Regions from separate parts of the Streptomyces sp. NPDC002088 genome, predicted to be linked through region 2. Evidence: riboswitches for the same ligand, from Rfam matches in the RefSeq annotation. Region 2 holds a riboswitch; the other holds the start of a gene.
The links. A riboswitch is a leader RNA that binds a small molecule or an ion and turns the genes downstream of it on or off. The one in region 2 is predicted to bind cobalamin.

Region 1 (3,173 bases), on a different contig from region 2:
CCCGGGCCCGCCGCAGCCCGGCGTCCGCGTCGACGGCGGGCGCGTGACCGCCGGACAGCAGCCAGGTGTTCTCGTCCGTGCCCGGCGGGAGCGTCAGCCGGGAGGCGTGCCGTACGACGTCGTGGTTGGACAGCACCCAGGTGGCGGAGGCGCCGGCCGCGCGGGCGGTGGCGAGGGAGTCGGTGATGACCTGGCGCAGCTCGTCGGCGTCCCATCGCGCTTGCAGGTACTCGAAGTTGAAGGCCTGGCCGAGTTCGTCCGGGCGCGCGTACAGCGCGCGGCGGGCGCCCGGCACCCAGGCCTCGGCGACCGCCGTGCGGGGCGGGGAGTAGGCGTCGAAGATCTTGCGCCAGTCGCGGTAGATCTCGTGGACCTCGTCGCGGTCGTAGTACGGATGGCTGCCGGGCGGCACGTGGTCGAGGGCCTCCTCGCCGGTCGCGCCGACGTCGCCGACGTCCCGCAGCGGCTCGGTGAGGTCCTTGGTGAGTGCGTGCGCGACATCGACGCGGAAGCCGTCGACACCGCGGTCGGACCAGAAGCGCAGGGTGGTGCGGAAGTCGGCGCGGACCTCCTCGTGGTCCCAGTTCAGGTCGGGCTGCTCGGGGGCGAAGAGATGCAGGTACCACTGCCCGTCCGGGACGCGTCGCCACGCGCTGCCGCCGAAGACGGACTGCCAGTCGGTGGGCGGCAGTTCGCCGTGCGCACCCCGCCCGTCGCGGAAGACGTACCGATCGCGGGCGGCGGACCCGGGGCCGGAGCGCAGCGCCTCCTCGAACCACGGGTGCCGGCGCGAGGTGTGGTTGGGGACGATGTCGACGATGACCTTCAGGCCCAGCCGGTGCGCCTCGGCGACCATGGCGTCGAAGTCGTCGAGGGTGCCCAGGCGCGGGTCGACGTCCCGGTGGTCGGCGACGTCGTAGCCTCCGTCGGCGAGTTCGGAGGGGTAGAAGGGGCTGAGCCACAGGGCGTCGGCACCGAGGGCGGCGAGGTGGGTCAGGCGCTCGGTGACGCCCCGGATGTCGCCGAGCCCGTCGCCGTCGGCGTCGGCGAAGCTGCGGGGATAGACCTGGTAGACGACGGCCTGGCGCCACCAGTCGGGGTTCCGGGAGGAGAGGTCGGGCAGATCAGGCACGCGGTCTCCTTTGGGACGTGGTCGGGCAACACCGGAAAGCCTGTCCACATTGCCCGGAAGGGGAACGTTTTACGTCGTCCGGAGGGGGCCATTCCCTGCGTGGACGCGTCCGACACCCTCGCCTGCCGGGGCGCCCGTGCGTCATCCCCCGTCCGCGGAACAGTGCTTGAGCAGCGCCCGTACGTCCTCGTCCACCACCCGGTACCGCACGACCCGCCCCTCCTTCTCCCCCTCCACGACGCCGGCCGCCCGCAGCAGCCGAAGTGCCTGCGACACGGCCGGGTCGTTCATGCCGGTCGCGATCGCCAGGTCGGAGACGGCCAGAGGGCCGGTGCGGTGCAGGGCCAACAGCAGGGCGAGGCGTTTGGGGTCGGCGAGCAGGGAGAAGCGGTCGGCCCAGGTGCGGACGTGACCGGGCTCGCCGATGGCGGCGATCGCGTCGCACACCCGGTGGCCGTCGATCGTGCGGCGGTCGGCGCGGTCGGCCGGGACGAGATGCATGGCGCCATCCTCGCAGGCACCACTATGTGATCTTGAATACCTGCGCAGGTATGCAGCTATGCAGGGGACGCCTCGCACCCCTACGGTGGGCGGGCCGTGGTGTTCGGGAAGCCGGTGTGATGCCGGAGCGGCCCTCGCCACTGTGATCGGGGAGTTCCCGTCCCGTCCGGCACCAGCCGGGCCACTGGTCGTACGACCGGGAAGGCAGGGGCGGAAACGTACGACCCGTAAGCCAGGAGACCGGCCACGGCATCTCACGAAGTGATCCACGAGGTGCTGGAGCGTGAACCGGATGACCCTGCCCAACGCTGCCCCCACGGCCGCCGGGACGACGCCGGAGACGTCTGCGACGTCCTTCAAGTGGCGGCGCGAGGACACCGTCAAGACAGCGGGGCTGATGGCGGTGATCGCCGTCCTGCACGTCGTCGCCTTCGGAATCCTCTTCCTCCTCGTCGTGCCGGAGCACTACGAGGTCGGCGCCAAGGCCTTCGGCGTCGGCCTCGGCATCACCGCCTACACCCTCGGCATGCGGCACGCCTTCGATGCCGACCACATCGCCGCGATCGACAACACCACCCGCAAGCTGATGGCCGACGGCAAGCGGCCGGTGTCGGTGGGTTTCTGGTTCGCGCTGGGGCACTCCAGCGTGGTGGTGCTGCTCGCGCTGCTGATCGCGGGCGGCACGCAGCTCGCCGGCCGGGTGATGAACGAGGACTCCAGCACCCACCAGGTCCTCGGCTTCATGGGGACGACGATCTCCGGCACCTTCCTCTATCTCATCGCCGCCCTCAACCTGGTCGCCCTGCTCGGCATCCTGAAGGTCTTCAAGGCGATGCGGGCAGGAACGTACGACGAGAAGGAACTCGAACAGCACCTGGACTCCCGCGGCTTCATGAACCGCATTCTGGGCCGCCTCACCAAGTCCATCTCCCGCCCCGGCCAGATGTACCCCCTCGGTTTCCTCTTCGGCCTCGGCTTCGACACCGCCACCGAGGTCACACTGATGGTGATGGCCGGCTCGGGCGCGGCGGCGGGCCTGCCCTGGTACGCGATCCTGTGCCTGCCGCTCCTCTTCGCCGCGGGCATGAGCCTGTTCGACACCCTCGACGGCACGTTCATGAACTTCGCCTACCAGTGGGCGTTCTCGAACCCCGTCCGCAAGGTGTTCTACAACCTCACCATCACCGGCCTGTCCATCGCCGTCGCCTTCTTCATCGGCACGATCGAACTGGTCGGCGTCCTCCACGAGAAGCTCGACCTGCGCGACGACGTCACCGGCTGGATCGCCGGCCTGAACCTGGACAGCGTCGGCTACGTCATCGTCGGCCTGTTCGTCGTCGTATGGGCGGCGGCGGTGGCGTACTGGCGGCTGGCGAAGGTGGAGGAGCGGTGGGCGGTACGGCCCGCCGACACCAACTGAGCCGGCACCAACCGGCGGAGCCCCCCGTTGTCGTCGGGCTCGCGCTCAGCCCTCCACCGTCGCCAGGTAGAGCTTCACGTACCGCGCCACGTCCACGTCCAACGCCACGTCCACGAGGGC
Region 2 (3,173 bases):
TGGTGGGCCTGCCCTCCAGTTCCTCGCACGCCCTGATGGGCGGTCTGATCGGCGCCACCATCGCCTCGGCGGGCACGGGCGCGGTCCACGGCGACGCGCTCGTCACCAAGGTCATGATCCCGGCCGTCGCGGCCCCGATCGTCGCGGGTGTCGCCGCGCTGCTCGCCACCCGCCTGTCGTACACGCTGGGCAAGAAGGCCGACGGCAAGGCCGCCACGAAGGGCTACCGCGCGGGCCAGATCGCCTCGGCGGGCCTGGTCTCGCTGGCCCACGGCACCAACGACGCGCAGAAGACGATGGGCATCATCACCCTCGCCCTGGTCGCCGGCGGCGCCGTCGCGCCCGACTCCGACCCGCCCACCTGGGTCATCCTCTCCGCCGGTCTGGCCATCGCGCTCGGCACCTACCTCGGCGGCTGGCGCATCATCCGCACCATGGGCAGCGGCCTGACCGATCTCCAGCCGCAGCAGGGCTTCGCCGCCCAGACCAGCGCCGCGACGGTCATCCTGGCCTCCTCCCACCTCGGCTTCTCCCTCTCCACCACCCACGCGGTCTCCGGCTCGGTGATGGGCGCGGGCCTCGGCCGCAAGGGCGGCGTCGTGCGCTGGTCCACCGCGACCCGCATGCTCGTCGCCTGGGTCCTGACCCTGCCGGCCGCCGCCGTGGTCGGTGCCCTCGCCGAGTCCGTGACGGACCTCGGCGACTGGGGCACGGCGGTCGTCGCCGTCTTCCTGATCGCCTCCAGCGCCGCGATCTGGAAGCTCTCCCGGCGCGAGGTCGTCGACCACAGCAACGTCAACGACACGGAGGAGCCGGACGGCGTCGTGACCACGGCGATCGCCGCGGTGACCCCGCCCCCCGCGGGCGTGGTGACCGAGGACCTCACGGCCACGATCCCCGCCCCGGCCACGATCCCCGCCCAGGCCACGGCCCCCACCGCCGAGCCGGTGTCCCCGCCGGCCGCCGCCGTCTGAGCCCCGCGCACCCGGTTAAGAAGGAAGCATCACCATGAACATCGACTGGGCAACCCTGGGTTCCGTGTTCGGCGTCAGCCTCGTGGTCACCGTGGCTCTCGTGACCCTGTTCACCCTCGGCATCATGGGCCTCTCGCGCCAGGAGCGGGCCTCCGCTCAGGGTGGGTCCGCCGCGCTGGCGGTGACGGGCGCGTACGCGTGCTTCGCGGCCTGCGCGGCCGCGGTGGGCTACGGGATCTACCTGATCGTCGCCTGACTCCCAGGCACACCGTTCGTCGAGTCGAGGGCGGGAGGCACCCACGGGTTCCTCCCGCCCTCCGCTTTGCCCAACCGGCTTCACACAGCTGTCACCTGCCGCGCGTGTGGGCCTTCACACACTCCTCCACCCCAGGTCAACAGCAAGTTGACGGCCCTTCCGGGCCCGTGGTGGACTGCCGGAGCCATCTACGGCGGCAGGAGAGGAAGCCGGTGCGAATCCGGCGCGGTCCCGCCACTGTCACCGGGGTAGTAAGCCCCGGGAGCCAGGAACTCTCACCGCCGGTCTCATCGAACCAGGGCGCGGACACCCTGAGTGAGGACATGTCGCCATGCTCGGCTGCCGATTGAGCTTCAGCACCAGGTCTCTGCCCGGTCCCGCCGCGATCGGCTGAGCGGATGCGTGCCGATCGCGTCTTCGCGTACGGCGCCACGGCCGGCCTCCTCGGCGACCTGCTCCTCGGCGATCCGCGCCGTGGGCATCCGGTCGCCGCGTTCGGGCGGGCGGCCGGGGCCGTGGAGCGGGTGTTGTGGCGGGACCACCGGGGCCGGGGCGCGCTGCACACCGTGGTGTGCGCCGGCGGCGCCGTGGCGCTCGGCGCCACGGCCGCCCGCGCCGTACGTACCTCCACCGCCGCCTCCGTCGCCCTCACCGCCGCCGCCACCTGGGCCGTCGTCGGGGGGACCTCACTCGCCCGGGAGGCCCGGGCCGTCGGGCGTGCCCTGGAAGCCGGGGACGTCGAGGGTGCCCGCGCCCGGCTGCCGCATCTGTGCGGGCGGGATCCGCAGGCTCTCGACGCCGACGGGATCGCCCGGGCCGTCGTCGAGTCGGTCGCCGAGAACACCTCCGACGCCGTCGTCGGCGCCCTGGTGTGGGGAGCCGTCGGGGGCGTGCCGGGGCTGCTCGGGTTCCGGGCCGTGAACACCCTCGACGCCATGGTCGGCCACAGGTCGCCCCGCTACCTGCGCTACGGGTGGGCGTCCGCCCGGCTCGACGACGTCGCCGGATGGCCGGGGGCCCGCCTCACCGCCGTACTCGCGGCCGTGGCCGGAGACGATCCGCGGGGGGCCGTACGGGCCTGGCGGGCCGACGCGGCCAGGCATCCGAGTCCCAACGCCGGTCCCGTGGAGGCCTCGTTCGCGGGAGCCCTCGGCGTGCGGCTCGGCGGGACCCTCTCCTACGCCGGGCGGGTCGAGCACCGGCCCGTGCTCAACGGCGGTGAGGGACGCGCCGTCCGGGTCGCGGACATCGACCGGGCCGTACGGCTCTCCCGTCGCGTCGGCTGGCTCGCGCTCGGCGTCAGTGCCGCCGCGGGACTCCTTATGAAGGGGCGTACGTCATGAGCGGTGGTCTCCTGGTCGCCGGCACCACCTCCGACGCCGGCAAGAGCGTCGTCACCGCGGGAATCTGCCGGTGGCTGGTGCGGCAGGGCGTCAAGGTCGCGCCGTTCAAGGCGCAGAACATGTCCCTGAATTCCTTCGTCACCCGCGAGGGCGCCGAGATCGGGCGCGCGCAGGCCATGCAGGCGCAGGCCGCGCGCGTCGAGCCGACCGCGCTGATGAACCCCGTGCTGCTCAAGCCCGGGAGCGACCGGAGCAGCCAGGTCGTCCTCATGGGGAAGCCCGTGGGCGAGATGACCGCGCGCGGCTACCACGGTGGGCGCCAGCAGGCGCTCCTCGGAACCGTGCTCGACTGCCTCGCCGAGTTGCGGGGCACGTATGACGCGGTGATCTGTGAGGGGGCGGGCAGCCCGGCCGAGATCAACCTTCGCCGCACCGACATCGTGAACATGGGCATCGCCCGCAATGCGCGGCTACCGGTCCTGGTCGTCGGCGACATCGACCGCGGGGGCGTGTTCGCGTCCTTCTTCGGGACCGTCGCGCTGCTGTCGCCCGAGGACCAGGAGTTCGTCGCCGGGTTCCTCGTCAACAAGTTCCGCGGCG

Region 1: linked by a shared signal. The riboswitch ahead of nicT (Nickel transporter NicT) and the one ahead of ABT114_RS34355 (cobalamin biosynthesis protein) in region 2 are both predicted to bind cobalamin.

What each region holds. Positions count from the first base shown of each region.
Region 1 is NZ_JBEOXO010000002.1:384,902-388,074, forward strand. It holds gene ABT114_RS05495 (glycoside hydrolase family 13 protein) at 1-1,132, opposite strand, end outside; gene ABT114_RS05500 (ArsR/SmtB family transcription factor) at 1,274-1,633, opposite strand; cobalamin riboswitch at 1,714-1,896, shown strand; gene nicT (Nickel transporter NicT) at 1,926-3,053, shown strand; gene ABT114_RS05510 (nucleoside hydrolase) at 3,099-3,173, opposite strand, start outside.
Region 2 is NZ_JBEOXO010000020.1:122,521-125,693, reverse strand. It holds gene ABT114_RS34365 (inorganic phosphate transporter) at 1-974, shown strand, start outside; gene ABT114_RS34360 (hypothetical protein) at 1,009-1,230, shown strand; cobalamin riboswitch at 1,385-1,524, shown strand; gene ABT114_RS34355 (cobalamin biosynthesis protein) at 1,629-2,573, shown strand; gene ABT114_RS34350 (cobyric acid synthase) at 2,570-3,173, shown strand, end outside.